4 regions of the Staphylococcus sp. TCBT05 genome follow, and region 4 is predicted to be linked to each of the others. Evidence: riboswitches for the same ligand, from Rfam matches in the RefSeq annotation. Region 4 holds a riboswitch; each other region holds the start of a gene.
What was found. Region 4 has a riboswitch for thiamine pyrophosphate ahead of tenA (thiaminase II). Riboswitches for the same ligand answer to the same signal wherever they lie in the genome.
Positions count from the first base shown of each region.

Region 1: it holds a riboswitch for thiamine pyrophosphate, as region 4 does, so the genes downstream of both, ACY191_RS10180 (3-oxoacyl-ACP reductase) here and tenA (thiaminase II) in region 4, are expected to answer to the same signal.
Region 2: it holds a riboswitch for thiamine pyrophosphate, as region 4 does, so the genes downstream of both, ACY191_RS02545 (thiamine phosphate synthase) here and tenA (thiaminase II) in region 4, are expected to answer to the same signal.
Region 3: it holds a riboswitch for thiamine pyrophosphate, as region 4 does, so the genes downstream of both, thiC (phosphomethylpyrimidine synthase ThiC) here and tenA (thiaminase II) in region 4, are expected to answer to the same signal.

Region 1 is NZ_JBUQDQ010000038.1:646,786-655,131, forward strand. It holds gene rplS (50S ribosomal protein L19) at 1-154, opposite strand, end outside; gene trmD (tRNA (guanosine(37)-N1)-methyltransferase TrmD) at 258-995, opposite strand; gene rimM (ribosome maturation factor RimM) at 995-1,501, opposite strand; gene rpsP (30S ribosomal protein S16) at 1,894-2,160, opposite strand; TPP riboswitch at 2,380-2,481, shown strand; gene ACY191_RS10180 (3-oxoacyl-ACP reductase) at 2,591-3,343, shown strand; gene ACY191_RS10185 (LLM class flavin-dependent oxidoreductase) at 3,366-4,667, shown strand; gene ffh (signal recognition particle protein) at 5,041-6,408, opposite strand; gene ACY191_RS10195 (putative DNA-binding protein) at 6,447-6,782, opposite strand; gene ftsY (signal recognition particle-docking protein FtsY) at 6,769-8,019, opposite strand; gene smc (chromosome segregation protein SMC) at 8,016-8,346, opposite strand, start outside.
Region 2 is NZ_JBUQDQ010000005.1:553,270-561,615, forward strand. It holds gene ACY191_RS02530 (AEC family transporter) at 1-311, shown strand, start outside; gene ACY191_RS02535 (antibiotic biosynthesis monooxygenase family protein) at 525-845, opposite strand; gene xylB (xylulokinase) at 1,024-2,514, shown strand; TPP riboswitch at 2,677-2,786, shown strand; gene ACY191_RS02545 (thiamine phosphate synthase) at 2,861-3,445, shown strand; gene ACY191_RS02550 (NAD(P)/FAD-dependent oxidoreductase) at 3,438-4,556, shown strand; gene thiS (sulfur carrier protein ThiS) at 4,540-4,740, shown strand; gene ACY191_RS02560 (thiazole synthase) at 4,742-5,509, shown strand; gene ACY191_RS02565 (ThiF family adenylyltransferase) at 5,509-6,507, shown strand; gene nrdD (anaerobic ribonucleoside-triphosphate reductase) at 6,791-8,346, shown strand, end outside.
Region 3 is NZ_JBUQDQ010000005.1:863,357-871,702, reverse strand. It holds gene ACY191_RS03870 (N-acetylmannosamine-6-phosphate 2-epimerase) at 1-333, shown strand, start outside; gene srtA (class A sortase SrtA) at 649-1,224, opposite strand; gene ACY191_RS03860 (GNAT family N-acetyltransferase) at 1,517-2,026, shown strand; gene thiC (phosphomethylpyrimidine synthase ThiC) at 2,363-4,099, opposite strand; TPP riboswitch at 4,206-4,306, opposite strand; gene ACY191_RS03850 (phosphatase PAP2 family protein) at 4,455-5,357, opposite strand; gene ACY191_RS03845 (haloacid dehalogenase type II) at 5,726-6,403, opposite strand; gene ACY191_RS03840 (hypothetical protein) at 6,669-6,935, shown strand; gene ACY191_RS03835 (helix-turn-helix domain-containing protein) at 7,511-8,346, shown strand, end outside.
Region 4 is NZ_JBUQDQ010000040.1:66,362-74,707, forward strand. It holds gene ACY191_RS14060 (YwpF-like family protein) at 1-395, opposite strand, end outside; gene ACY191_RS14065 (single-stranded DNA-binding protein) at 586-1,005, shown strand; gene ACY191_RS14070 (transglycosylase family protein) at 1,460-2,143, shown strand; TPP riboswitch at 2,264-2,362, shown strand; gene tenA (thiaminase II) at 2,450-3,139, shown strand; gene thiD (bifunctional hydroxymethylpyrimidine kinase/phosphomethylpyrimidine kinase) at 3,132-3,953, shown strand; gene thiM (hydroxyethylthiazole kinase) at 3,946-4,734, shown strand; gene thiE (thiamine phosphate synthase) at 4,737-5,375, shown strand; gene yidC (membrane protein insertase YidC) at 5,463-6,332, shown strand; gene ACY191_RS14100 (HD domain-containing protein) at 6,555-7,217, opposite strand; gene cls (cardiolipin synthase) at 7,286-8,346, opposite strand, start outside.

The DNA.
Region 1 (8,346 bases), on a different contig from region 4:
GCTTAATTACAACACCTTCGAATACTTGGATACGCTCACGAGTACCTTCAATGATACGTACGTGTACACGTAAAGTGTCACCTGGACGGAACGTTGGTAAATCTGTGCGTAATTGTGATTGTGTTACTGCTTCGATTAATTTGTGATTACTCATTATTTATTCTCTCCTTCAACCTATGTTCTTGCCTCGACAAAATATAGCAGCGGATCATAGTGATTTTTCGTGTATTGCACACTTAAAATATATTAGCATATCGCTAATCATTTTTCAATTGCTTTTTATATCTTTCAATAATCTCGCGGTCTTTATCTGTTAACTGATAGCTTTCAAGTAAATCCGGTCGTTTTTCGTAGGTTCTAATTAGTTTTTGTTCATGACGCCACGCATCAATATGCGCATGATTTCCAGAAACTAACACGTCAGGTACGCCTAATCCTTTATAGTCTCGAGGTCGTGTGTATTGTGGAAACTCTAATAAGCCATCTTGAAATGAATCATCCTCATGTGATTGTTGATTTCCTAACACGCCTGGTATCAATCGTACAATAGCATCAGTCATGACCATTGCTGGCAATTCACCACCAGTAAGCACATAGTCACCCATAGAAATTTCATCCGTCACTAAATGTTGCCGTATACGTTCATCATACCCTTCATAGTGACCACAAATAAATACAAGATGCTCCGCTTCGCTTAATTCTTGCGCGATATCTTGGTTAAACGGACGACCTTGAGGACACATTAAAATCACACGTGTGTCTGGGGTCTTATCAATACTTTCCATTGCATTGAATACAGGTTCAGGTTTCAATACCATGCCTTGACCACCACCAAATGGATAGTCATCAACTTGACCATGTTTATTTTCAGCAAAATTTCTAAAGTTTACAGTATTTACCTGTAACACTGATTTCTCTTGAGCACGTTTTAAAATCGAATGACTCAAAACGCCCTCAAACATTTCTGGAAAAAGTGTTAAAAAATCTATTTTCATTAATCTAACAATCCTTCCATTGGTGTTATTGTGATACTTCTACCTTCCACATCGACATCTTTAACCACATCAGCAATATACGGAATAAGATATTCTTTATTACCTTTAACAACCCAAACATCGTTAGCACCAGTTTCAAATATTTCTGTCACACGTCCAATTGCAGTTCCTTCATCATCAAATACAGTACAACCTATTATATCTGAATAGAAATATTCATGTTCGGCTAATTCTATCTCATCATGATCACGTTCTTGTAATAATGTTGCACCCTTTAAATATTCTATATCATTAATATTATTAATTCCTTCAAACTTAAGCATATGCAAGCCTTTATGCATTCTGTGGCTACTAATCTTAAACGTTTCTGCTTCTTTACCCTCAGCTTGAATTATTACAGATTCTCCCGGTTGGAATCGAGTATCTGTAAAATCAGAATGTGATTTAATCTTAATTTCACCTTTAACACCATGTGTGTTTACAAATTTACCAATTTCAACTTTCATTATTTTTCCTCCGTCATCATTACAACTATCTTCATAGGTAATGAAACTAAATAAAATTCGTAATCCATTATAACATGGATTGAGATAGCTGTAATACGTTATCGTATAGAAGTAGTGTTTACTAAAATAAATAAAAATTATTCAAGTAACTCGAACAACTAATACAGTATTTCTTATTAGCAAGCCGCTAATTTCAGGCAATAAGTATTTTATTTCTAAGCTTAATATTACGGCTTAAATCACCCTATTTACCGTTTAGCCTTCAAATTCAATATTGACCAATAAAAAAAGATGATTTCTACTTTAGATAAAAGTAAAAATCATCTTCTAGACTATGTTATAACCTTCTAGTTCTAACATATTTAAAATAAATCAATACGTTCGATTTATTATTATTTTTGTTCGTCGAATTTTTTCAAGATACCTTCTCTTGATAAGATGTTACGTACAGTATCAGTTGGTTTTGCACCTTGTGATAACCATTTTAATGCTAATTCTTCGTCGATTTTAACTTCTGGTGCATTTACATTGTTAGGGTTGTAAGTACCGATTTGTTCGATGTTACGACCGTCACGTGGCGCACGAGCATCAGCTGCTACAATACGATAGAATGGATTTCTTTTTGAACCTAAACGTGTTAAACGTAATTTAACTGCCATTTATATTCTCTCCTTTATGTTCTTAATATTTTTATTTTCTACAAGAAATAATATTAACAGTTCTGTAGTACTTTGTAAAGAGTTTTTTCTTTACCAATATTGAATCTATATTTTTAAACTGTGACTTTTAGTCAATCACCTGATTTGTATTTAAATTTAAACTTTTGCACAACTTGACATGCTTTATTAAAAGCTATACATTGAAGTTAAATTAAATAACGCATGCACTAGGGGTGTTTTTTAAAACTGAGATGAGCAAAACTCAAACCCTTCGAACCTGATCTAGCTAAGACTAGCGTAGGAAAGTGTTACCAATATGATAATGAAACTGATAGTCTTTTTTGACGTATTCATATACTTTTTGATACACAACTTTCCTAGAGAGGGTTGTGTATTTTTTTATTTAATAAATCAATGATGAGGTGAATATATGACTAAAACAATTTTAATCACAGGTAGTAGCAGAGGGTTAGGTGCAACGATAGCAAGAACATTAGCTACACAAGGTCATAATGTAATTATAAATTATTTTAAAAGTAAAGACTTAGCTAAACAACTCGTACGTGAAATTGGTGAATCACAGGCTATCGCTTTACCAGCAGATATTACTGATAGAAACCAAGTTGATGAAATGATTGCACATGCAACAGAACATTTTGGGCAAATAGATGCGGTGGTAAATAATGCGCTTGTAGGATTTAAATTTGACCCCACAGCACAAAAAGCATTTATAGATTTAAGTTGGGATGACTATCAACAACAACTCGACGGCACGTTAAAAGGAGCATTCAATGTGACTCAAGCAGTCATTAAACAATTTATCACAAGAGAAACAGGAACAATTGTTTCGATTGGTACAAACCTTTATCAAAATCCAGTCGTACCCTACCATGAATATACCACTGCAAAAGCAGGTTTAATAGGATTCACACGAAATATCGCCGCTGAATTAGGTCAATATGGTATTAATGCAAATGTTGTATCTGGCGGTTTACTAAAGACGACTGACGCAAGTGCAGTGACGACACAAGAAGTATTTGATCTTATTGCTCAAACCACGCCATTAAGACAAGTCACATCACCTCAAGATGTAGCAAATATGGTAAGCTACCTCATTTCTGATCAAGCTAAAGGGATAACCGGTCAGAACTTTACAGTTGATGGTGGATTAACAATGAATTAAGAAATGGAGGATGAATCATCTTATGACACAAACTCGTCAACTTAACATCGGTGTACTAATTTATGGATGCGGTCATCATCAAGCGGCTTGGCGTATGAGCAATTCAAGTGTTGAACGTATAGGAGATATCTCGTATTATCAATCATTAGCTCAAATTACAGAACGTGGATTATTTGATGCGATATTTTTTGCAGATAATCAATCTTTTCCAGCACAATCACCAAGTGATATGCCCGCATTTTGGTTTGACCCTTTGGTCAATTTAGCTGCAATAGCCCAAGTTACGCAACACGTTGGCTTAGTTGCAACGATTTCCAGTACCTTTGCTAATCCATATACAGCAGCTAGACAACTCTTAAGTATTGATCATATGAGTAACGGACGTGCAGGTTGGAACTTAGTAACATCTATGACTGATTTAGAAGCAGCAAACCACAGTATGGAGCGTCTACCAGATCATGATACGCGCTATGAAAAAGCAGACGAATTCGCTCAAGTCATGAATCTGTTGTTAGATTCGTGGACAACGGCAGATTTCTTACATAATAAAGCAGAAAATACTTTAATCAACGCTGATGCAATTCAGCCAATTCATTTTAAAGGTCATTATTTCGATGTCCAAGGACCACTAACAACACCTGGAAGTCCTCAAGGCAAACCCATTGCAATGCAAGCTGGTGCCTCAGATCAAGGTATCACGCTAGCAACTAAGTATGCAGATGCTGTCTATGCAGTCGCTTGGAACCTAAAGCAAGCTACAGCATTTCGCCAAAAATTAAATAACAAATTAACATCGGTTGGAAAACCAACGAACAGCTTAAAGGTGTATCCAGGTTTAGTTACCTATGTCGGAGAAACTTATGCTGAAGCTTACGCCAAAAAACGTCAATTGGACGAGTCCTTAGCCATTGATACAGCATTAAATCAATTAAAGTTCTTTATTCGCCAAGATTGTCATAGTTGGGATTTAGACGAACCTATTCCACCATTACCACCTGTAGAGAACTTTACAGGACCCAAAGGTCGTTACCAAACTGTACTAGAAATTATCAATGATAAAAATCCTACACTGCGTGAATTATTGGGTTACCTTAGCGCTGGTGGCGGACATTTAACGTTGATAGGTACACCTACTCAAATCGTTGACGAAATGGAAAGATGGTTTAATGCTGGTGTTGCAGACGGTTTTAACTTAATGCCACCGGTGTTCCCTAATAGTTTAGAAGATTTCGTTGATTATATCGTACCTGAATTACAAAAACGAGGACTTTATCGCATTGAATATGAAGGGACTACATTTAGAGAAAATCTTGGACTTTTGTAAAAATATTTCTGTAACTTTAACACATTGAAATACAATGCATTCAATTAGTATAATTAACTATGATTACATGTAGTAGCATTACAATAACAAGTGTACTATTGTTCTTGATAACCATTGGTTTATTACTCACATTAATAGTAATAATTCCATAGATAAATCAGCAATATGAATACAAAACATAAATAAAAAACCCCTTCAAAGTTATCAAATCATTGATTACCTTGAAGGGATTTCTCTTTTTCAAATTAATAGTAATATTGCAGAATTAGGTTAGTGGATTCAACTATCATCAAGCACTAACATTGTTTATCGCACTTTATTGATTGTTAAACGGTTAAATATCTTCTAGGACTAAACTACTAAGCAAATTGAATTAGAATGGTAAGTTCATACCATTTAACATATTCTCCATTTGCTTACGTTTACCTTTTTTACCTTTTCCGCCACCAGAAAATTGTTTCATCATTTTCTTCATATCATTAAATTGTTTCATCAATCTGTTCACTTCTTGTACTGAACGTCCTGAACCTTTAGCAATACGTTTCTTACGTGATACATTTAAACTATCTGGATCATTACGTTCAGCCGGTGTCATAGATTGAATAATCGCTTTAATATGGTCGATCTGTTTCTCATCCATATTTAAGTTATTGATACCTTTCATCTTGTTCATTCCAGGAATCATTTTCATAATATCATCAAGCGGACCCAGGTTTTTGACTTGGTCTAATTGTTCCAAGAAATCCTCAAGCGTAAATGATGAAGTGCGCATTTTCTTCTCAAGATCCTTAGCTTTATCAGCATCGACATCTTGTTGAGCCTTTTCAATTAAACTTAGCACATCACCCATACCAAGTATTCTTGAAGCCATTCTTTCCGGATGGAATGGTTCCAATCCATCTAATTTTTCACTCATACCCACAAATTTAATAGGTTTTTGAGTTACAGAACGAATTGAGAGTGCTGCCCCACCACGTGTATCACCATCTAATTTAGTCAGTGTTACGCCTGTTAATTCAAGTTGCTCATCAAATGATTGCGCTACATTTACTGCGTCTTGACCTGTCATGGCATCCACAACTAACATAATTTCATTCGGTTTCGTAATTTCTTTAACATCTGTTAATTCTTGCATTAACGCTTCATCAACGTGTAAACGTCCAGCTGTATCAATAATTACAAAATCCAAATGCTCTGCTTTAGCATGTTGAATTGCATTTTCGACAATTTGTTGTGGTTTAACTTGATCTCCTTCACTATAAACAGGAATATCAATTTGCTTACCAACGGTTTGCAATTGGTCAATTGCTGCAGGTCTATAGATATCAGCTGCTACGAGCAATGGTTTTTTATTATATTTCTTTCGCATTAATAACGCTAACTTACCAGCTGTAGTTGTTTTCCCTGCACCTTGTAAACCTACCATCATAACTACTGTTGGTGGTTTATTTGCCATTGTTATCGTTGAGTTTTCCCCACCCATCAATTGAGTCAGTTCCTCTTGTACGATTTTGATTACTTGTTGACCAGGTGTTAATGACTTCATTACATCTGATCCTAAAGCTCTATCTGATACAGTTTTGATAAATTCCTTAACAACTTTAAAGTTAACATCGGCTTCTAATAACGCCAATCGCACTTCTCGCATCATAACCTTAATATCGGCTTCAGTTACTTTACCTTTGCCTCGAATCTTTTGCATTGTGTCTTGCAAGCGATCGGATAATCCTTCAAATGCCATATCAAATACCCTCCTTTTTGCTTTATATTAATTTATGCTTATTCTAAATCTTCCAAAGCTTGTATATATTGTTTAATCTTCTCAGAATCATTTACATTTAATTTCATCTGTTCGTATATTTCTTGTCTTAATTCAAAATTTTTATATAAACCTAACTTTGTCTCATAATCTTCAACTAGGTCGCCAGTTCTTCTAATATTATCATACACTGCTTGTCGACTCACATCAAACGTATCAGCAATTTCACTCAACGAATAATCTTGCAAATAAAATAATTCGAGATAATTGCGTTGTTTCTTTGTTAATAGTGCTTGATAAAAATCAAACAAGTAATTCATTCTAATCGTTTTAATTAAATCATTATTTTGGCTCATCTGATCGACCTTCTACTGAACCAGTGTTAAGTTGATCAGACGTCAACTCACTATCCCCATCTTCAGACACTTCTACATTTTGTTCAATCATATCTGCAAATAAACCGTAAACATAACTTTCTGGGTTAAATGGTTGTAAATCATCTAATTTTTCACCTAATCCAACATATTTAACAGGTATGTGGAGCTCATTTCTAATCGCTAATACAATACCACCTTTAGCAGTTCCGTCAAGTTTCGTTAGCACAATACCTGTCACGTTTGTAACTTCTTTGAATGATTTAGCTTGTGAAAGTGCGTTTTGACCTGTCGTTGCATCTAAGCACAACAAGACTTCATGAGGAGCATCAGGTACTGCACGACCAATGACACGTTTAACTTTTTCAAGCTCATTCATTAGGTTGGATTTATTTTGTAAACGTCCAGCTGTATCACAGATTAAGATATCGACACCCTTACTTTTGGCTGCATTAATTGCATCATACATCACTGCAGCAGGATCTGAACCTTCACTTTGGCTCGTCACTTCTACACCAACACGCTCTCCCCAAACCTTAAGTTGCTCTATTGCACCTGCTCTAAACGTATCACCTGCGGCAAGCATTACCTTTTTACCTTCAGCTTGATATCGATGTGCTAATTTACCAATTGTTGTTGTTTTACCAACACCATTGACACCAACCATTAAGATGACATTCAATCTACCATCTTCTAGATTCATGACTTCTGAATGTTCATCGTCTTGATGATAAATTTCAACAATTTTTTCAACAATAACTTCACGTAAATCTTCAGTCTCAGTGATATTTCTACGCTTTGCTTCATCGCGTAATTCTTCAACTAATTGCATTACAGTATTAAATCCGACATCTGCCGTAATTAACATTTCTTCTAATGCTTCAAAGAAGTCTTCATCTACTTTACGGTAACGCGCGATTAAGTTGTTAAGTTGGGCTTGGAAATTTTCACGAGATTTTTCTAAACCAGCTCTAAACTTAGCACCTAATTGCTGTGCTTCTATTTCTTCAAAGTCTTCAATCGAAATCAAACCATCTTCATCAAAGTCTGCTTCTTTTAACTTTTTCGGTTTCTTCTTTTCCTTTTGCTCAACTTGTTCAGCAACCTCTGAATCTTCTTGAGGCTGTCCGTCTGATTCTAATTGTTCTAATTCTTCTTGTTGCTTTGGTTCTTCACTTGAACCCGAAAATTTATCCTTTAATCGTTTGAAAAAGCTCATGCTTGTTCCTCCTCCATGACTTTATCTATCGTATTTAAATTCACGCTTACCAATTTAGAAACACCTGATTCTTGCATTGTAACACCATATAAGCAATCTGAATATTCCATCGTTCCTTTTCTATGCGTTATAACTATAAACTGTGTTTGATCTGATAAGTCTTTCAAATATTGCGCATAGCGAATAACGTTTGCCTCATCCAAAGCTGCTTCTACTTCATCTAATATTACAAATGGCGCTGAGCGTACTTGTAAGATAGCGAATAATAAGGCAATTGCACTTAGAGCACGTTCTCCACCACTAAGTAACGAGAGATGTTGTAATTTT
Region 2 (8,346 bases), on a different contig from region 4:
TGATGTTAGGTGCACAAATTGCGAGAATTAAATTTAGCTTTAAATGGTCTGCAGCATATGCCTTTATTTTTATAAGACTAGTAATTGGACCAATTATTGCCTGGGGAATTATTGAATTGATGGGACTTGAGGGTGTGATTGCTCAAGCGTTATTCATCACTTCTGCGATGCCAACGTCTGTCAATAGTTCTGTGATTGCCCAAGAATATGATAATCACCCAGAGTTAGCAGCTGAAATTGTCTTTTTATCCACGTTATTAAGTTCTGTGACAGTTGTTGTGGTCATCTACTGCTCAAAGTTATTATTTTAAACCGAATTAATGAACTCATATGCAGTGAATTTATGCTGAATATGCAGTGTTCAAGAAATACTTAAGCATAATCTAACATAGGAATATGTACGAAAAAATGGAGTAGTATCAGTAAATCGATTTGTCCAATCGACATCTGTACTGCTCCATTTCTTTATATCTAAAGCATATGTTTAAGTACAACTTTAGATATTATATTAAAATGCTATAAATTTAAAATTTTACAACAGAATATTGCTTTAATACTTTTTTGAATGGACTTGGTTCACTTTCGCCGCTTTTAATTTTTTTATTCATTTCTTTATGTTCTTCGACGTGTTCAGGTCTTGCTACCCAAGTTTGGAAATCTTTTTTCTCTTGCCACTTACTAACAATGACATATTCAACTTCATCAGCCTTTGATTTCGTCCACACTTCAGCATCAATGAGCCCTTTAACGTTGTCGTTTAATTCAGCTAAATTCTTTTTGGCTTTATTGTATAATCTATCTTCATTTTCTTTATTTGTAGAAAATGCGACTTCTGTAATAAACATGTATTTCCTCCTAAAGTTAAATATTTATTAATGCTAGCACTTTTAAATTTTTTTCTCTAGTAATTTTAATTGAATTTGATTTTTTATTTAAACGTGTTATAAATATGTCGTATAAAAAATTAAAACGTATAACATGCTATTTTTTATCAAAAAAATACTTTGAAAAGGGACGATGCGCGTGATTGATGCAGTATTAGGAATTGATATAGGCACTGGTTCTGTAAAGGTTATAGCTGTAAGTAGGCAAGGAAAGGTCATACAAACTGTGAGCGAAGATTTAAAAATGATTCAACCTCAAGCAGGATATAATGAACAACGACCTGATGATTGGGTAAGTGCGACGATTCAGTGTATTAAAAAAATACTACAAGATCCGGAAATGGCGAATGTTAAGGTACATGGTATATCATTATCTGGTCAAATGCACAGTCTTGTAATACTTGATCAACACAATCAACCTATTCGTAATGCAATCTTATGGAACGATACTAGAACGACTGAACAATGCGTAGAAATAAGGCAGAAATTGGGGGACTATGTGTTAGAAAATCCTGTTTTAGAAGGATTTACGTTAACGAAATTATTATGGATTAAAGCAAATGAACCTGAAAACTGGGCGCAAATTGCTACATTTTTATTACCCAAAGACTATGTTAGATATAAATTGACGGGCAATCTTCATATGGAGTATTCGGATGCATCGAGCACTCTGCTCTTAGATCCTGTGCTAGAAACGTGGTCGAAAGAATTGGCCACGCACTTTACTGTAGATCACATACTTCCGAACCTGGTGGCATCAGAGGATTTTGTTGGCTATGTAACTCCAGAATTAGCTCGGAAATTAGGGTTGGAAGAGGATGTAGCTGTCTTTGCTGGTGGAGGAGATAATGCTTGTGGTGCCTTAGGGGCAGGTGTTATCAAAGACGAACAAACGCTATGTAGTATTGGAACTTCTGGTGTTGTATTAAGTTGTGATAGTAATGCAAAGACTCATTATCGACATAATTTGCATTTTTTCAAACATGTTATCCCTAATCAATCCTATGTGATGGGTGTCACACTTGCTGCGGGTGATAGTCTCAATTGGTTGCGTAGTAATATCTTGTCTGATGTATCATATGAGCAAATTTTTAAAGAGGCAAATGCATCGGATATAGGGAGTAATGGTTTGTTATTTGCGCCTTATTTATCAGGCGAACGGACACCCCATGGAGATTCGAGTATACGTGGTAGCTTTATCGGGCTCAGTGCATTGCACACTAGGGGTGATATGGCACGTGCAGTAATAGAGGGTATCACCTATTCCTTGTATGAGTCCATTTGTCTATTAAGAGCAAAGGGTAAGGCAATATCAGAGGTGGTGGCCATTGGTGGAGGCGCTAAAAATGATTTCTGGTTACAACTACAAGCAGATATGTTTAATGCTAAGGTAAAGCGATTGAAGTATGAGGAAGGGCCGTGTATGGGAGCGGCTATACTCGCGATTAAAGGTCTAAATTGGTATAACAATTTAGATGCTATCATGGAGTCATTTATCTGTTTTGAGCAAGTATTCTATCCGAATCAGAACAACCACGAACAATATCAACAATACTTTGAGGTGTATAAAAAAATATATACACAAACGCGTGAATTGACTTCAAGTTTGTTGTCATTATCAAAAAAATAAAAATTTGTTGCTTGAAAATTAAATTTGAAAACTATAGCATAGAGTTAACTTATAATTTATCAAGTGAATTAAGTTGAACTTGAAAATAAATACATAATGAGTTAAGTTTAAATTAATTATATATGTCATTTACATGTGACGTATGCAAGTTTAAAATTTCATAGAAACCACTGGAAGTGCCTTTATTAAAGGCTGAGACCGATGTAGTGACATAGGGATTCCTTGAACCTGATCCAGTTTGTACTGGCGTAGGAAAGTGGCGTTATAAACAATTAGTATTCGTTCATTCAACGTTATTTTTCTACACAGAAAAATAACGTTTTTTTATTTATTAGAGGTGAAAGGCATGTTTGTAGCGATAACAGCAGATAAATATTTAGCAAGAAAGGATATAATGCATTATTTAGCTATTGAAGCACATATTGATTATTTGATTGTTAGAACTCCAATGTCATCAGACGAATTGGTTGATTGGATTAATATGTTGCTACAGTATCAATTTCCTAAAGAAAAAGTAATTATTCATGAAAATATAGATGTTTTAAATCGTTGTGCTTTAACCGCGATTCATTTTAAAGAACATAATAATCAAGATTTATTTTTTAAACAGCGCTTTCCACATATTCAGGTGAGCAAGTCAACGCATCATAGTAGGATGGTTGCTGAGGCAGCGCAACGTGGTTTAGATTTTGTCTTGTTTAGTCATATCTTTGAAACGAAATCCAAGCCAGGCATAGCACCACGGACAACTGACGAAATTAATGCGGCATTGCAATATGATATTCCAGTGGTCGCGTTAGGTGGCATCAATCATCGAACAATTGCTCAGTTGCCAAATGGCTTTGATGGTATTGCAGGCATCTCACTTTTTGAAAAAGATAATGTTGCACATTTAGATCAATTGAAGGAGGTGTGGCATGCGTATGTATGATGTCATCATTATTGGTTCGGGTGTTATGGGCATGTCGGTAGCGAGAGCATTGAGTGAACATTCGGTCCATGTAGCTATAATTGATCGAGATATACCTGGCATGCATGCCTCGTATAAGGCTGGTGGGATGTTAGGTGCACAAAATGAATTTACTCAAGAATCAGCGCTCTATCATATCGCGCGTAAATCACAACAAATGTTTCCAACACTAGCAAGTGAATTATTGGATGAAGTCGCTTTAGATATTGAATATTTAAACAGTGGCTTAATTAAAATAAGCGCCTCGAAAGCTGATGCGCATGACATTCAATTGCAGTATCAATTTTTAAAGCAATATAATGACCAGATTGAGTTGCTAACGGATTCAAGATTATGTGAATTGACCAACGATAAGGTTATGAACAATGGCAAACAGGCGATGTATATACCGGACGATCATCAAGTCAATGCTAATCGATATACGAAAGCACTGCTTGAGTCTATAAAAAGGCGGAACGTGGAACGTTGTTATCATACGGAAGTGCATCATATTGAATCACTTAAACAAGGTTACAAAGTGAAGACACAGAATGGTTCGTTTTATGGTAAAAAGGTTATCGTCGCTGGTGGTGCATGGAGTGGTAGGTTAGTGTCACCCCACTTACAATCGCATAATGTTACAGGTGTCAAAGGTGAAGCGTTACTCGTAGAACACCCAACATTGAATTTGAATACAACGTTATTTATGACGAATGGTTGCTATATCATTCCAAAGTTACAACACCGTTACATGATTGGTGCTACAAGTTACTTTGATGATTACTCTGTCGGAGTGTCGTCGGTAGGAAGAGATTGGCTCTTACATCAAGCATCGACTATTGTACCTCAATTAAAAGATAGTCAGATGCTACATGAATGGTCCGGAATACGACCTTATAGTAAAGAAGAACGTCCAGTTATGGATGAGGTGGCGCAAGATTTGTTTGTTATCACAGGGCATTATCGCAATGGAATCTTATTATCGCCATATATTGGTGCTTTGATGTGTGAATGGTTATTAACTGGGCAACGTCCAGAAGATTTACAAGATTTTAGAATTGAGAGGAGTGTTGACAATGCAATGCATTATTAACGGTGACAGCTTTAAATTTAGCAAAGAGTTAAATATTCAAGAATTGATTCAAGAAATGGGATTAGATGAAAATCGAATCATCGTTGAACACAATGAAGAATTGATTCAACGACAACAGTTTCCTGTTCAAGTGGTAAGAGATCAAGATTGTTTAGAATTATTAGAGTTTGTAGGAGGCGGATAAGATGATTGAAATTGGTAAATTTAAATTAAATTCGAGACTATTATTAGGTACTGGCAAATTTGAGAATGAGGATATACAACAACAAGCGATACAAGCATCAGAAACTGAGGTGTTAACATTTGCAGTACGTCGAATGAACCTTTATGACAAAGATTTACCTAACCCACTTGCTCAAGTGGATTTATCAAATTTTGTGACCTTCCCTAATACTGCAGGAGCAAAAACTGCACAAGAAGCGGTACGTATTGCTGAAATTGCGAATCATGCTGGTGTATGTGACATGATTAAAGTTGAGGTGATTGGAGATGATGAAACACTGTTACCTGATCCAATTGAGACTTATGAAGCTTGTAAAATATTATTGGAAAAAGGTTATACAGTATGCCCATATATTTCTAATGATGTCGTGTTAGCTAAACGATTAGAGGAATTAGGTGTCCATGCGATTATGCCGTTAGCTTCTCCAATAGGAACGGGTAGAGGCATTAACAACCCATTGAATTTAAGATATATAATAGAACGTACAAATGTACCGGTGATTGTAGATGCTGGGATTGGTTCTCCAAAAGATGCTTGTCATGCAATGGAACTAGGCGCTGATGCAATCTTATTAAATACGGCGATATCAAGTGCAGAAGACCCAGTTAAAATGGCAGAAGCGATGAAGTTAGGTATCAATGCGGGTAGATTGAGCTTTGAAGCTGGAAGAATCCCAGTGAAATATACAGCACAAGCATCTAGTCCGACTGAAGGAATTGGATTTTTATAATGAAAAGATACCAACGTCAAGCGATTTATGCACCATTTGGTAAACATGGGCAAAGTCGACTTGAAAACACTCATATCATGATACTTGGTGCAGGTGCGTTGGGGAGTCACTGTGCGGAAATATTAACTCGGATGGGTGCAGGCAGTCTAACCATCATTGATATGGATGTCGTTGAAACATCCAACCTACATCGTCAAGCGATATTTGATGAAATGGATGCTGAACAATTGCAACCAAAAGTAATTGCCCTTGAAAATAAATTAAAGTTGATTAATAGTAATGTGAAAATCACTGCGCTATATCAAGAGCTCACTAATAACAATATTGAAAATTTATTAAAGACGTATCAACCGGATATCGTAATTGATGGAATGGATAACTTTACAATGCGCTTTCTTATTAATGAAGCATGTCATAAATGCCAAATACCTTGGATATATGGAGCGGCAGTGGGAAGTAAAGGTTCAGTGTATGCCATTGACTATACGGGACCTTGCTTTAAATGTTTATTAGAGACCGTTCCTCAAACAGGAGAGAGTTGTGCAATCAATGGTGTATTGCCACCAGTTATTTATCAGGTTGCTAGTATGGAGGTTTCTGAACTATTGAGGTGGCTATCTGGTCATGGCTTTTCTAAAAAGTTAATCACGATGGATAGCTTTACTATTGATGTGAAGACATTAAATATTAGTGGGTTAAAGCAGCATCAGTGCCCAGTCTGTAAACGACAACACTATGAATATTTAAATCAGCCAAGGACCAAACACGTTGAAAAGCAATGTGGGAATACCTATCTATTGCGTTTCAACCCTTCAGTGTTTAATTATGCAACGCTCTTACCTACTACAATTGTTAAGCAAAATGACTTTGCTAAGTTGATGACCTATCAAGGTTATCAAATGACATTATTTAAAGATGGTAGAATGAACGTTTACGGCTTAGACGAAGAAGCGGATGCACAACAACTTTTCCTTACTTTGAATAAAAGCGTTAAATAATCTATTAAATGATTGTAATCAAAAAATCGAATAGGCATTAAACACTAAAAAGACTAAACTCTACTGCTAATTTCCTATTTTCTAACTTTATGTTTTATAACATAGTGATTAAAGTATGGGAGATTGATAGTACTCAAGTATTTATTTAAATATTGACCGTGAATAATAATTGAGTGCAATCGTAGTGACTTTGTAGATAACTTAGTCTTTTTTTATTATGTAAATAAAAGAAATTTGTCATTGCAACTAAAGTTCAATAATCCTTCATAAAGTTTTGGCAAATTTGTTAACAGCCCTAATCCAGTTTGAAAACACTATATATTGTGTTTTATATTTAACTAAGACACAACATATAGGAATGAGAGGGGATCAAATGAACAAACTTGAACAAGATTTAAAACGATTAATAACAAAGGACCCAACGGTCGTTAACGAAAATGCTAATAAAGATAGTGCAACATTTTCAACAATGAGAGATTTGACGGCAGGTGTAGTCTCTAAATCCTATGCCTTAAATTATTTATTACCTGAAAATGTGGCAACTGCACATAAAAAAGGGGAAATACATTTTCACGATTTAGATTATCATCCGTTTCAGCCATTAACAAACTGTTGTTTAATTGATGCTGAAAAAATGCTGTCAGAAGGCTTTCAAATCGGTAATGCTACTGTGACATCACCTAAATCTATACAGACTGCTTCGGCACAATTAGTGCAAATTATAGCAAATGTTTCGAGCAGTCAATATGGTGGATGTACGATTGATCGTGTAGATGAATTGTTAAGTCATTATGTTATTTTTAATGAGCAAAAGCACCGCGAAACAGCAGAAAAATTTGTTACAAAGGACAATATAGATACATATATCGACGAACAGATTACACGTGACATTAAAGACGCAATTGAAAGTTTAGAATATGAAATCAATACGCTATATACTTCAAATGGTCAGACACCATTTGTAACCTTAGGCTTTGGATTAGGAACAGATTGTTATAGCCGTAAGATTCAACAAGCGATCTTAAATACACGTATTAAAGGATTAGGGAAAAATAGAATTACTGCAATCTTCCCTAAATTAGTATTTTCTATTAAAAGAGGTGTCAATTTAGAGCAACAGGACCCAAATTATGATATCAAACAATTGGCATTAGAATGTTCGACAAAGCGTATGTACCCAGATATTTTAAATTATGATAAAACTGTGGAACTATTAGGTGATTTTAAAGCACCAATGGGTTGTCGTTCATTTTTACCATCTTGGAAAGATGAAAATGGTAACTTTGAAAATAACGGACGTTGTAATTTAGGGGTCGTAACATTGAATGTACCGCGTATTGCTATTGAGTCTAATGGTGATATCGAGACATTTTGGAAGATTTTCCATAAGCGTATGGAAATTATGCATGATGCATTAGTATATCGCATTGAAAGAATTAAACAAGCAACACCAGATAATGCGCCAATTTTATATAAAAACGGTGCATTTAAATACAAATTAAATGATGAGGACACGGTATTTTCGATATTTAATAATAAGCGTGCAACTTTATCTATGGGCTATATTGGTCTTTATGAGGCGGCTACAGTATTTTATGGACCGAATTGGGAAACACAATCTAAAGCAAAGGCATTTACCTTAGATATATTAAAAGCAATGAAGTCATATCAATTAAAATGGACTGAAACTTACGATATATGGTTTAGTATTTATAGTACACCGAGTGAATCGCTTACAGATAGATTCTGTCGTTTAGATCAAGAAATATTTGGTGACATCCCAGATATTACAGATAAAGGTTATTATACAAATTCATTCCACTATGACGTGCGTAAAGA
Region 3 (8,346 bases), on a different contig from region 4:
AATAAAGCACCTCATATCGAAATTATGGCAGATATTTCAACGATAGAAGAAGCCCAACACGCCGATGCATTAGGTTTCGATTATATTGGTACAACATTACATGGTTACACTGAATATACACACGGACATGTGCTATATGAAGACAACTTCCAATTTTTAAAGGATGTATTATCCAATGTACATGCAAAAGTCATTGCAGAGGGTAATGTTATCACACCAGAAATGTTACAAATTGTTGATAGACTCGGGGTACATTGTACTGTTGTAGGTAGTGCAATCACGCGGCCTAAAGAAATTACGCAACGTTTTGTTAATGTTTTAAAAAATGAATAAATATATAACAGACGCGTCTGAGACATGCCATATGCCTGATACATAAGGCACCTTGTTAATTTAGTACAGAATGCATATTAAATTATACGAAAGCGCCTTATTTTTAAGGTGTATTAATATATAATCACATATAAATTTGGTGTGTTTTGGCGAGACTCCTGTGGGAACAGGACAAGCTGAAGACTACAGGCTGAAGCTGGCCCCTAGGAAAGCGAGCCAATAATACGAAATAATAAATAAAAAGGCACTCAGATAAATTGAATTCAATCATCTGAGTGCTATTTTTTGGAATTTGTATTCCAGACTCGTTATGCTTTATACTGCTTTAGCAATAAATATTTTGCGTTTTTCCCATTGTCCTGTCTTTTTATTATAATCATCACAAGTAATTAATGTAAGTTGGTGTTGCTTTGATTGTTGTTCATCTAGCACTTTTACATCACTAGGTTTCACATCATAAATTTTTGAGATTTTGTACTTTCGCTTATCCTTCCCAACTTTAAAGTTAACGACACTGCCTTTATGTGCTTTAGGTAAATTTGAAAATTGATACGTATCCGAGCCTTCGAAAGTATGACCAGCTATAGCTATATTTTGATCATTTAATGATTCGTCTGCTTCAACTAAACTAATGCCTCGATCTAATTGTTTCGGGGTAGCGGGCCCTGGAAATACTGGCGCTTTAATTTTAGCATCAGGCACTTCAATATAGCCTACCATTTTAGATTTATCTTTGGGAATCTCACCAGAAAATTGTTGTTTTTTATCGTATTCCGTTATTTTATCTTCATCGGCTTTCTTTGTTAAATAATTATCAATATGAGGCTTAGCTAAAAAGTAAATTGCAATTAAAATAAAAATGACACCAACTATCCTTAGTAGCTTATTCATTTCTTTTATACTCCTTTAATGTTAGCACTTATATTTCAGAATATAAGTATAGCACAATACATTTAGAATTGGACTAGTCCATATGTTATTTCGCATTCCAAATATTTAAATAAATGAGGAGAATTTTTACAACAATACATTGCAGAACTTAATAATTAAGTGTTAAATAGTATTAAATCACTCATCGTAAATATCTTGGTTTAACTAAGTGTTTCATATTAATTATGAATGCCATACTTTTATAACTGTGATAGTGATTTCTAATTTACTTTAATATAAGGTGGGATGCGCTATGATACGTCATGCTAAGCAATCAGATTTACCGAATATACTAGAAATATACAACGATGCGATCTTGAATACTACCGCTGTTTATACTTATAAACCTCAAACTTTGGCATCACGTGAAACTTGGTTTGAAAATAAACTTAATAAACAAGAGCCTGTTCTTGTATACGATGAAAGAGGTGAAGCGATAGCCTTCGCTACTTATGGTACATTTAGAGATTGGCCCGCTTATCAATATTCTATTGAACACTCTATTTATGTAAATAAACATCATAGAGGAAAAGGGATTGCATCACAATTGCTGGCTGAAATCATCCAAACTGCTCGTAATAATGGCTATAGAACACTTGTTGCAGGCATTGACGCTACGAATGATTATAGTATTTACTTGCATAAAAAATTTAAATTCAAACATTCTGGAACCATTCAAAATGTAGGTTATAAATTTGATAAATGGTTAGATTTAGCATTCTATCAATTAGATTTAAATCCTTCTCAAAGTACGAAACATTAATTTGTGCTATATACATTCAGACTTTTAGCTAGAAGATTTACTTTACAATATTTATATTATTATCTCACTTTCCTAAGATGCCGTCTCAGCCTCGGCCTTCAACTGACACTGCTTCCTTAGGAGTCTCGACCTAATACTTCTCAATATTTTATACCGCTATTATTATATAATTTATAATGCGCTGTGGTTATATTTGAGTAAAGCTCATTTTCTTTTGGGATCATAAAAAGCTCCCTTCAAAGTTTACGTTTTTCAGTAACTACTTTAAAGGGAGCATCACTTCATAGCATAGTTCTCTTATTTTAAGAATGGGAATTTTCGCCCAAAACTCTATCTCTAACGGTAAATCCTACTACCTTTTGAAACAAATTCTTCAGACTTTTGTTTCAATCCTTCTTCTTTTAAATCATTGTGCTTTCTTAAATCGTGAGAGATACGCATCGAACAGAATTTAGGCCCACACATACTGCAGAAATGGGCAACCTTTGCTGCTTCAGCAGGTAGTGTTTCATCATGATATGAACGTGCCTTATCAGGATCTAGCGACAGATTAAATTGATCGTACCATCTAAATTCAAATCGTGCTCTACTAATTTCATCATCTCTTTGTTGTGCTCCTTTGACACCTTTTGCCAAGTCAGCTGCATGTGCTGCAATCTTATACGTGACAACACCTTCTCTCACATCGTCTTTATTAGGTAATCCCAGATGCTCTTTTGGAGTAACATAACAAAGCATTGCTGTACCATAACTAGCAATTTGGGCTGCCCCGATTGCAGACGTAATATGGTCATAGGCTGGTGCAATATCTGTTGTTAATGGACCTAATGTGTAAAAAGGCGCTTCTTGACAATGGAAATCAGCTAAGTCTTGATTTTCCTTTATTTTATGCATCGGAACATGTCCTGGCCCTTCAATCATCACTTGTACGTCATATTCCCAAGCTATTGCAGTTAATTCCCCTAATGTCTTTAATTCCAGAATTTGGCTCTCATCATTTGCATCATATATTGACCCGGGTCTTAATCCATCTCCAAGAGAAATTGCAATATCATAACGGCTCATTATTTCACAAATTTCTTCAAAATGTGTATATAAAAAGCTTTCTTCATGATGCGCTAAACACCATTGTGCCATGATAGATCCACCTCTTGAAACAATACCAGTTAATCTATCCACTGTTGTCGGGACATAACGTAATAATACGCCTGCGTGTATCGTGAAGTAGTCAACGCCTTGTTCTGCTTGTTCAATTAAAGTATCGCGATAAATTTCCCAAGTTAAGTCCTTAGCAGAACCATCTACCTTTTCTAATGCTTGATAGATAGGCACAGTGCCAACAGGAACAGGTGAATTTCTCAATAGATATTCTCTCGTAGCATGGATATTTTTACCAGTAGATAAATCCATAATCGTATCTGCCCCCCAATGAATGCCCCAAACCAACTTTTCTATTTCAGCTTCTATAGAAGAACTGACTGCCGAATTACCAATATTAGCATTTATTTTCACTTGAAAGTTTTTACCTATAATCATTGGTTCTGATTCAGGGTGATTGACATTATTAGGAATAATCGCACGTCCTCGTGCAATTTCTGAACGCACATATTCAGGTGAGACATCTTCTCGTTTAGCTACAAATTTCATTTCTTTCGTGATAATACCTTGTTTCGCATAATGCATTTGTGTAACATTTTGTCCTGTTTTTGCCTTTTTCGGTTGATATTTAAATGGTGTCTCGACAAATTTTTTATGATTATTAGATTTAAATCCGTTATCCAGTGAGACAATTTTCCTACCTTCATATTCCAATGTATCATTTCTATCTTCTATCCATGGTGTTCTTAATTTGGGTATACCTTTTTGCACGTCAACTGTATAACTAGTATCATGATATGGTCCTGCAGTGTCATAGACTAACACCGGTTTGTTAACCGTTGTTCCTTCTTCTGTTACTGTTGGTGAAAGTTGTATCTCTCTAAATGGAACTTGAATATCTGGATCTTCTCCACTCACCCAAATCCTTTGACTTGATGGAAATTGCTTTTTTAATTCTATTTTTTCTTGTTTCATAAAAAAAACTCCTTAGCATTTTATTATTGCTAGGAGACCTGGTCGAAAATCACATATTTAGTGAAGCGACAGTAAATAAAAGTCTACTCTATAGACTTTCCATTTATACTGTACTTTTCTGCTTCCCTACGCTGGTACTAACCAGATCAGGTTCAAAGGGTTGAGACTAATGTCTCTTTCAGCTAACAAGCACCCCTAGCAATTCTTATTAAATTCTAAATTAAACTTAACACTAATAAAAAATAATTACAAATAAATTTGAAAATTAATATAAACATAATCTAGTACAATAAAAACCTAGGATTCTGTTTAACAAATAGAATCCTAGGTACTTATATTAATGTTCTGTTCTATTTTAATGTAAGTGTTTTGCATTCCATTTATAAATCATATAATCTGCTGCTATCATCAATAAAGTAATTAATGTAAAGGCCATGGTTACATCGCCTAAGAAATGTGCACCAATACGCAAACGACTCACACACATGATAATAGTAAACATAAATGCAATAATAAACATACGCTTTTGGGCAACACGTGTTTTAAAGTAAAATGCCCAAAACATTAAATAAGCCGCATCAGTTGTATGACCAGATGGAAATGAACTGTGACCAGTATTACCATTGATTGTAAGCCAATTTGTAAAATGTGCGCCGTCATGACCAATTTCATAAGGTCTTGCTCGCCCCCATAATTCCTTCAAACTATCAATCGTTTCTAATCCTACTAATAATACAAAAAAGCTAACAAATGCAACGCGAACTAATCTTTCTATCTCTGTTTGAGTAACTTGTTGTAACCAAAATTTTGTAACAAATAATGTAATTAACATAAGTAAAATGAATGTGATTAAGAAACTTAGCCCCATTGGTAATGCATTACTGGTATCACCTTCATTACTAGCCACACCTAATGGCTTATGTCGTTCAATATTGTCCATTGTTGCAAAGATATATTTAAATGTTTCAGATACCAAAGTATTAGTTTTTATCAAAGTATAAATAAAAGATAAAAATAAAATGATATATTTAATCAATTTACTTTCAAACTTTGAAAACACATAAAAATTCAAAATAATCATTGAAAGAATCAAAATAACAGTTGGCGGAAAAAGACCTAAATCTTGAAATACTGTCCCAAAGATTGAATTTTGATTCATAAAATGTTTAGATACTGGCAAATCAATAAATAAAGCGAGTACTAAAATAATGCAAAATACAGGTAATGCAATTGCTGTGAACCTTTTTGAAATAACCATGATGCCCTCCTAATTAATATCTTTTAATAATAATTTTAATAACTATTTTATTATTCATGAATTTTATTACTGCTTAACCATACCCATTTTATGCTTATGTATGTTTGAATTAACTAAAATTTTCATGATCTTTGTAGAGATAACTGCAATCTTTTTATATTATTGGAAGCCTAAATTCCATAATGAAATTCTAAATGTGACATAACTGTTAGGTCACAATATCATTTATTCATGATATATTATTTGTGTAGCGAATATAGTTTTTTTAATTTTAAAGTTCTCCTTATTTTTATAAGCATATTTAGCTTCGCTAAATATAAAAAAAGCAGTAAATTCATGTCGACTTAAACATGAATTTTACTGCTTTTTTATTTATGATTTAACTCTAGCCATTTCACCATTTCGCTTACATTACTTACCGTTATCGTTGGTGTTGGACCGTTTACATCAAACTTTTTATTTGTTCGATTTACCCAAGCTGTATCAAATCCAAAGTTACTAGCACCAGTAATATCCCATGAGTTTGAAGAGACAAATAATATATCTTCTCTATTCATATGATAATACTCTAATACAAGTGCATAACTTGCAGCACTCGGTTTATATTGTTTAATTTCATTAACACTAATAAGTGTGTCGATATAACCACCTAGTTCTGAATTATCTATGAGTGGCATTAACATATTATCATTACCATTTGATAGTATACCTACATCAATATTTTTATCTCTTAAATTGGCTAATGATTTAGGTATCTCCTTGTAATAATTTAAATTAAAAAACGCTTCAAACAATCTATTAATATCTTCTCTATTATATTGAATATCATAAACATTTAAAGTATGTCGTAGTGAGTCTTTCGTCAATTCATCAAAAGGGATATATCTTTGCATAACCTGCCTCATAAACATATGTCTTAATTGAGTCTTTTGCCATAACTTAGTAATCTTTGTTGCAGTATCTTCATCAAACTCAATCATTTCATTTTTTAATGAATCCATATCAAACAAAGTACCATACACATCAAAAATAATAGCCTTATACATACTTTCCCTCCTCTGCAACTCCATAAAAATGAAACTTACTTATTATTTTACACAATAAACACACATTCAAAACAATTTAGAATTAAATTTGTTTACGAATCTTGTAATTTTAGTTAATTTATTATCAATAAATATTATATTTGTTCGACAACCACTCTGTATACCACCTAATTATTGATTGTAAATTTTATGTAAATTATATTAAACCAAGCTTTAAATCATTGATTAGTTGGCAATATAAAAGTAAGAGAGGAGGCTGGTTGTTATGAGAAAAATATTTTTCGTCGATTTGTTTAACCTCTTTATTATTACGCTCGGATACATGACGCTTATCTCATTAACGCTACTTGCATTTGATCTTTTTGAAATTAAAACAACCGGTTCAGTATTTTTAGAAGGCTTAAGTTCTATTACAATTTTTAAAATTTATAGCAATTCCATCTTCAATGGTCTATTTACTCTATTCTTAGTCATTACGATTATTTTATTTCTTTACAAAGCATATGATCTATATAGAAAAGACAGCAAATAAATCTTATTATAAGTTTTCTCATTCGTTTAATCTGACAATTCGTGTACCCTTAATAGCAAACAGCTCAGTTAAAGTCCAGAATAAATTAAATAACAAAATAATTGTATATTGTATTAGAAGATTATTAGTTATATAATATTGTGTGAGGATGTATTTTATGTGTTATAAACGGCTATTTAACTTGCCATCTATCATCATAGTTATATTCCATTCCCAGAATTAAACTTTATGCACCCATTTAAACAAAGTAAATAACACAACATTCTCAGTATAACTTCGTTCCTATGGACGAAAATAATAAGAGATCTAAAGTCACTTTCAGGCAGTGTTTTTAGATCTCTTTTTTTATCTTTTAACATATTAATGCTAAGATTATACGTTTATTACTACACCACTTCAAATTATTATTAATTTACTTACAATTTTTGAAAAATTCTCCGCAAAAGTGCTATTTATTAATTTATATCGTCACTTTAATAATAATGTGGGATTATCATTCTTTTTTCTTATTACAGATGTACAATGATTTTATTACTATTAACTGATAGTTCTAATTTCTGACTTAGGTGGTATTTATGATTAGCTCATTAACTGTAAGAAAAGATTATTCAACTGAATTTACGCGCTGCATAAACCAAATTATTATACTACTTCCATTAAATAAACCATGTAAGGTTAATTTAAATGGGATTATTTTGTCCGTTGATAATGGATTAATTATAAATAATTCAGATTTATATCAAATGATTAAATTAGATGATGTTGTCGAATTAAAGATTCCACTTCCCATATTTTTTGAACAAGAGCAATTTTTATCCAATTGTTATTTTGATTTTGCACAAATTCGTAATACTGATCAATTCAGAACTTTGGTATTACAAATTTTATATAATGAAGCCTATTTGACCAATGGTCAGTTACATTACGTAGCAGACATTGTTGATTTTTTGTTAAAGGAAGCCAAAGTCACATTACATACTACTTATGTACCTACTTTACGAACCAAAAATTTACTGGCACAAAAATTAATTCGCTACGTTAATTTAAATATACATGAGCATTTAACTACACAAGATGTCTCAAAAAAATTCTTCATTTCACAATCATATATTTCTATTATGTTCTCAAGAATGCTCAATATAAATTTTAAGTTTTATGTATCATCCTTAAAAGTCGCATTATCCTTGTATGATTTAGTACAACATAGTAAATCTATACATGAGACTGCAACACATTTTAGCTTTACTAATGTGAGTACCTATTCAAAGCATTTTAAAAATTTTGTTCATATGCCTCCAAAAAAATTTATTTATCACTATCGTAGTATGAAAGGCGATCACCCTGTCAAAATTCATACAGACGTTGAATATATTTCGAAATATTTATCTCAACTAAAACAGAATATTAAATT
Region 4 (8,346 bases):
TTAAATGATTTCTTGAGTTCTTCTCCAGATAATCCTTCATCGATTAATTGTTCTAATAAGCTTTCAGCATAAACTTGTCTCAATGTATAAATATGACATTCAAAAACTACCGAAATCGACTGTGCTTGTTCCAATTTACTAATATGTTTTATCGTGGCATCAAACAATGCAGGATCATTGGCTGGACGTGTAATAACTACACGGATATCTAGTAGTGTTTCATCGTCCATATATTTTTTCATTGTTTCATAATGAAAATCTGAAATGACGATTTCAAGCAACCAGCCAGTGCCACTACTCTCTTTATTGATAATGACACCATCATCTAATTCGTATTCAGTTACACCACCATTTTCTGATACAATTTGAAATCGAACGGCTTTAAAGGTCTTCATCGTCTTCACATCCAATTATAATTTTTAAAATCTACGATATTTCTATTTATAGTAGTATTATAACGTAATTTTAATTGAGAAAGGTAATATTTATAAAAATGTGATGAATCTACTCTTAATATATTTATATAATTGTGTTTTGACTATAAAGACAGCTTTGCATATGATAAGGCTATGAAGGAGGTGACACATGATTAATAACATTGTCATTGTCGGTAGACTGACAAAGGACCCACAAATATATGAGAAGGAGGGAAAGAAATTAGCTACGTTCTGTGTAGCTGTTAATCGGAGTTACAAAGACAAAGATCAGAATACCATTTGTGATTATTTATATTGTAAAGCATTCGGTAAACTAGCTCATAATATTGAACACTATATCAACCAAGGTTCACTAGTCGGCGTTACTGGTAAGTTACAATCTAGTAAATATGAGAAAGAAGGTCAGACACATTTTGTATCTGAAATATTTGTCGAATCAATTAAGTTCATGTCTAAACGTGCTACGAAAGAAAGTACATCACTTTATGAAACTATCCCACTAGATGCGCAACAACATTTAACCGAACAATCTGAAATAGCAAACAATAAATTATTTGAAATTGTTTAATACATCCACTTTATAACAAATAATCCCTTTTATAATCCATTCAAATTAATATACATTTAATCCTACTATTCATTATACTTTTCAGGCTATTCTTCTCTAATGATTGAAATTGAGAAGGATAGCTTTTGTCATGTTGAAAATAAAGATAATCACATTCAAATAGAGTGTAATAACACACCAAAAAACACTGTTGTGACAGTTTTTATTGACTGAATAGTCAGATAAATTACAATAATATTACGCAGTTAATAACAATCACAAACGCTTAAAAGCTTTCATAGCAATCTAAAACAGTTTAAATTCAAAAAATATATAATTTTTTTGATGTAACTAGGATGTAAAAAAGACTGTTGTTTTTTTATTTCTCTGTAACCTACAGGTATGTTTTGAATGTTATAGTTGCTTTAGCAAATTAATCATAAAACTAATTACCTTATAGGAGGAATTTTTAGAAATGAAAAAGACAGTAATTGCATCAACATTAGCAGTAGGTTTAGGAGTAACAGGCGTTGCAGCAGGAAATTCAGCAGACGCTTCAGAACAAGGAGTTAATAAAGCTGAGTTAGCGCAATTAGCTCAATCAAATCCACAACAATTAAATGAATCTCCAGTACATGAAGGTTCATATAACTATAACTTTAACTTAAACGGTGTCAACTATAACTTTGAATCAAATGGTGAAACATGGTCATGGAGTTATGGCGAAGGCGCTTCAAATAATAATTCTGGTTCAACTGAAGTTGAACAACCACAACAACAAACAACTACACAAACTGAACAACCAGCTCAAGAAGCAGCACCACAAACTGAACAAACACAACAACCACAACAAGAAGCAACAACACAACAAGCTTCAACACAACAAAGTTCAAGTAGTGAAGAATCAACTGGTTCTTCAGTAAATGTAAATAGTCATTTACAACAAATCGCTCAACGTGAATCAGGCGGAGATTTAAAAGCTGTTAATCCTTCAACAGGTGCAGCAGGTAAATATCAATTCTTACAAAGCACTTGGGATTCAGTAGCTCCTGATGAGTACAAAGGCGTATCTCCAACAGAAGCTCCAGAATCAGTTCAAGACGCAGCAGCAGTTAAATTATATAATACAGCTGGTGCTTCACAATGGGTAACTGCATAATATATATGAAATAAGTTATTTTAAGCTCACTCCAGACTAGGGGTGAGCTTATTTTGTGAATTGGACTTTATTGCAATGTTATAAACATTTTGTTATGTTTAAATAAATATAAAGATTAAAAAATACTACTAGGGGAGCCAAATGGCTGAGATGAATAAATTCAGACCCTTACAACCTGATTTGGTTAGTACCAACGTAGGAAAGTAGTGCAATTTATAGTAGGTCATGTTTTGTTACGACTTCTATAGATTTACTACATTCCTATTGTTGGAATGTAGTTTTTTTTATTATAGGAGGACTTTGATTTTGTTATTTTCAGAAGAATTAAAAAAAGCAGCAGCACCTATTTTAAATGACATATATGATGAACCATTTATCCAAGACATGCTCCATGGAGAGTTGTCGTACGAGGCGACAAAATTTTATTTAAGAGCAGATGCGTCTTATTTGAAGGAATTTGCGAATATATATGCATTGTTGATACCAAAAATGCCTGAATTGACAGATGTTAAGTTCTTAGTTGAACAAATTCAATTTATAGTAGATGGTGAAGTTGAAGCACACGAAATTCTTGCGGATTATGTGCAAGCTCCATATGATGAAATCGTTAAAGAAAAGGTTTGGCCCCCAAGTGGAGACCATTATATAAAACATATGTATTATTATGCCTTTGCTAAAGAAAATGCAGCATATACAATAGCTGCTATGGCACCTTGCCCATATGTATATCAAGTGATTGCTAATAGAGCACTTCAAGATCCAGAATTAAATACAGATTCAATTTTAAAACAATGGTTTGACTTTTACAGTACTGAAATGGATGAATTGGTTAAAGTCTTTGATGATTTAATGAATAAATTAACAGCACATGTTAGTAAAGAAGAACGAAATGAAATTAAAGAATCATTTTTACAAAGTACGATACATGAAAAAAACTTTTTTGCAATGTCTTATAATCAAGAGGCATGGTCATTTGGAGGAGATAAAGATGAATAAACCTAAAATAGCTTTGACAATAGCAGGTACTGATCCTACAGGCGGAGCAGGTGTTATGGCTGACTTGAAATCATTTCATGCATGTGGTGTTTATGGTATGGCGACAATAACAAGTATTGTTGCTCAAAATACAAAGGGCGTACAACATATTCATAATTTAGAAACAGAATGGTTAAAAGAACAATTAGAAAGTGTCTTTGATGATGAATTGCCTCAAGCTATAAAGACAGGGATGATTGCATCTAAAGAAATGATGGAGTTAATTGCACAATATTTACAAGCATATCCAGAAATTCCATATGTCATAGATCCAGTGATGCTTGCAAAAAGTGGAGATGCCTTAATGGATGACGAAGCAAAAGCAGATTTACAGAATATCTTATTACCATATGCCACTGTTGCAACGCCAAATATCCCGGAAGCAGAGGAAATTGTTGGATTTAAGATTAATTCTGAAGCAGATATATATAAAGCAGGAAAGTTATTTATCGAAGAAATTGGAAGTAAAGGTGTTGTGATAAAAGGTGGACATTCTACAGATTTAACGACTGCTAAAGATTACTTGTTTACCACGGAAGACGTTTTTACGTTCGATTCACCTCGTTATGAAACAAAGCATACACATGGTACAGGTTGTACATTTTCAGCAGTTATTACAGCAGAATTAGCCAAAGGCAAATCAATTTATGCTGCTGTGCAAAAAGCTAAAAACTTTATAGCGTTAAGTATTAAACATACACCAGAAATCGGACAAGGTAGAGGACCAGTAAATCACTTTGCATATATGAAAGAAGTGGGGTTAGATGATGAATAATTTAGATAAGATAAAAACCATGCAGCCATTAATTATTTGTTATACCAATGACGTTGTTAAGCATTTTACTGCAAATGGCTTACTGAGTTTAGGGGCAAGTCCGGCAATGAGTGAAGCACCTGAAGAAGCGACAGAAATGTTATCCGTTGCACAAGCATTATTAATCAATATTGGCACAATTACTAAAGATAGAGCGAAAGATATGTTAGAAATTGCTAAAATTGCAAATAAAGTTGGTACACCTGTGATATTTGATCCAGTTGCAGTTGGTGCATCTGATTTTAGAAAACAGTTCTGTAAGCAATTTATAGAGGAAATTGATATCGCAGTCATTAAAGGTAATGCTTCTGAAGTACTAACACTAATCGATGATGAAACAACGATGAAAGGTACAGATAGTGATGTGAATTTAGATGCAATAGATATCGCACGTAAAGCACTTGATCAATTACAAACAGCGATTGTAATTACAGGTAAAGAAGATATTATAGCGCAGGATAACAAAGTGATTCAATTGTCAAATGGTTCTTCATTACTGACACGTATAACTGGTGCGGGTTGTTTATTAGGTGCTATTGTAGGGGCCTTTTTAACTGAAAAGGGAAAGGTACAAATACAGCAATTAGAAGAAGCGGTTGCTATTTATAATATTGCAGCTGAAGCAGCGGAACAACTGGCAGGTCATCAAGGACCGGCATCATTTATGACAGCATTACTAGACGCGTTATATCATATTTCATATGATGATTATTTAAAATCAAATCGTAGAACAGAGGTATAAGGATGTTTGATAAACAACAATTAAAATTATATTTTATATGTGGGACACAAGATATTCCGGAAGCAACTACGATTCAACATGTATTAAAAGAAGCTTTAAGTGCCGGTATAACGATGTTCCAATTTAGAGAAAAGGGTGCTACAGCTTTAAGAGGGAATGATAAAGAAAAACTTGCAATAGAGTTATTAGAATTATGTCGTGCTTACAATGTACCATTTATAGTTAATGATGATATTGAACTAGCTCGTAAAATCGATGCGGATGGTGTACATGTTGGACAAGATGATCAGTCAGTTAATGTATTTGCAACTCAGTTTCAAGATAAAATTATTGGTTTGAGCATAAGTGATGAAGATGAGTATCAACAATCTGACCTTACACATGTTGATTATATTGGTGTTGGTCCGATGTATCAAACTTCATCTAAAAAGGATGCTAATGCACCGGTAGGTCCTTCAATGATACCAACTTTACGTGCACATGTTGGAGATTTACCAATTGTGGCAATAGGTGGTATACAAATAGATAATACAAATACAATTATGCAGCATGGCGCAGATGGCGTTTCAGTGATTTCTGCTATTGCTCAAAGTAGTTCAGTTTCAAATACTGTTCGACAATTTTTACAAACTGTTGAATAATATATAAAATTCACTGTTTTTGATTTCTACTTCTCTTTGAGTATGATAAAATAAATTCTATGTGAATAAATCATTAGAGGTGGAAAAATGAAGAAGAAAGCACTACTACCTTTGCTTTTAGGTGTAATGGTCTTTTTAGCAGGCTGTGACTATTCAAAACCTGAAAACAGAGACGGATTTTTCTTTAATACATTTGTAGAACCAATGGATAAACTTATTCATTGGCTAGGATCAAGTTTTAACAATGACTACGGTCTAGCAATCATTGTACTTGTATTAGCAATCCGTGTCGTATTATTACCATTCATGCTATCAAACTATAAAAATAGTCATATGATGCGTGAAAAAATGAAAGTTGCAAAGCCAGATATCGACGCAATTCAAGAAAAAGTTAAACGCTCACGCACACAAGAAGAAAAAATGGCAGCAAACCAAGAAATGATGGAAGTTTATAAGAAATATGATATGAATCCAATGAAGAGTATGTTAGGTTGTTTACCGATGTTAATTCAAATGCCTATCATCATGGGATTATTCTTCGTATTAAAATATCCTTCTAAGGGTGGATTTACTGAGCATCCTAATTTCTTATGGTTTAACTTATCACATCCAGATATTTGGATTACGATAATTGCCGGAATATTATACTTCTTACAAGCATTTGTTTCTAGTAAGAGTATGCCAAATGAACAAAGACAAATGGGTTATATGATGATGATCATTTCACCAATTATGATCGTTTGGATTTCATTAAGTTCAGCATCAGCATTAGGATTATATTGGTCAGTCAGTGCGGCATTCTTAATTGTACAAACACAATTGGCTAATATGTACTACTCTAAACTCGCTAAAAAAGAAGTTGCACCAATGATTGAAGCAATGAGTAAAAACAAAGAAACTTCTGGTAAAAAAGCAGGGAACACACAAGTAGTATCAAAGAAAAATAAAAAGAAATAAAATATAATAAATGTGAAGTATTAGAAATTTATATCTATTGATTAATTAACAAATTCAAGGATATAAATCCTAAAATATAGCCAGTAAATGAGTGTATCCATTCATTTACTGGCTTTTATTTTTTTACAATATAATATTTTGTAACTTCATATATTTAATTATATAAAAAAAGTGTGTCGAAGCATGATGTATATATTAATTTTGAATGTATTTATAAATGAGTTAGAAATACCATTCTTGAAAAAATTGTTTAACAAAATTTTCCATATAAATATGTCTTTCTTCTGCTAGTTTCTTTGCGGTCGTCGTATGCATTAAATCCTTTAATTTGAATAGTTTGTCATAAAAATGCTTAATAGCAGATGGAGGACTATGCATAATATCATTGGTATGTGGTATTTGCTGTGCTTTTTCGACATTTGTGTCTATTGTGGATGTTTGCCACATAGGTTCTCCAAAGTGTCCAGCAAATTGGAATGTACGTGCGATACCGATAGCGCCGAGAGCATCTAATCGATCAGCATCTCTGACAATTTGTCCTTCAATTGATAATTGAACTGCATTATTTTTGCCATCTTTATAACTTATATGTTTGATGATATGTAATATGTGTTGTTGTTGATGAGAAGTGAGTTGTAATTGTTGCAGAAAATTAGTTAATGCTACTAACCCCTCAGATTGATTGGTAAGTTTGTCATCTACAGTATCATGTAACAAGCTAGCTAACTCGATAATGATTTTGCTTCCGATTTGTTCCGAGTCAGAAATATACCTTGCTAAATGTAAGACACGTTCGACATGTGCTACATCATGACCAGTGGTATCATTTTTATGAAACTGATACATATAAGCTTTAGCATGTTTGATTTGTTCTAAATAATCCATTTAAACGCACTCCTTAAAATAATAAATCTAAAGTAATGATTCAATCACTACTTTAGATTATCAGATTTCTATAAAATGGGGGACAATAATTGAGAAATGCTCTCTTTAAATTTAACCCATAATCCACGTTTATCATAAATAGATTGAGTCAATTTGGTAGATACCTTTAAATCATGTTCAAATGCATCTTTTAGTAATTGTGCAATTTCAGTATCATAGATAAATGCATTTACTTCAAAGTTTAAAGTGAAGCTACGATGATCCATATTAGCTGTACCTACACTGGCTACTTCTTCATCTATAATTAATGTCTTAGAATGTAAAAAACCATGTTGATACTGATAAATATTTACCCCAGCATCCAGTAAAGATGCTACATTATTATAAGTTGCCCAATAGACAAATGGATGATCTGGCTTATTCGGTATCATTACATTAACATCAACGCCACCTAAAGATGCAATTTTGATAGCATCTAGGAATGCTTGATCGGGAATGAAGTATGGTGATTGTATATAGATTGATTTTTTTGCTGACGAAATCATTTTTAAATAGCCATATTTAATCTGTTCCCATGTCTCATCTGGGCCACTAGAAGCTATTTGAATCCCTTTACTACCACCAGAATCGACATCTGGAAAATATTTCTCAGCATACTTCAAATTATCCCTAGTAGATTGTGCGTTCCAGTCCAACATAAATCTTAATTGCAATGCATTAACTGCATCTCCAACAATTTTTAAGTGTGTGTCTCTCCAATAACCGAATTTCTTTTTTAAACCAAGATACTCATCACCAACATTAAAGCCTCCCACATAGCCAATGTGACCATCAATTATTACAATTTTACGGTGATTTCTATTATTCATTCGGAGATTAATTAAAGGTAATTTTGAAGGGAAAAATGCTTCGACATGGCCACCTTTTTTGCGAAATGCTTTAAAGTCTTTGATAGATAATCGTCTAGATCCCATATCATCATATAGCATTTTCACTTCAAGACCTTCATCTAGTTTATGCTCTAGTGCTGTCAGTATACGCTTTCCTAAGTCGTCATTTCTGAAGATGTAATATTGGATATGTATATAATCCTTCGCATTATATATATCGTTAATTAAACTATCAAATT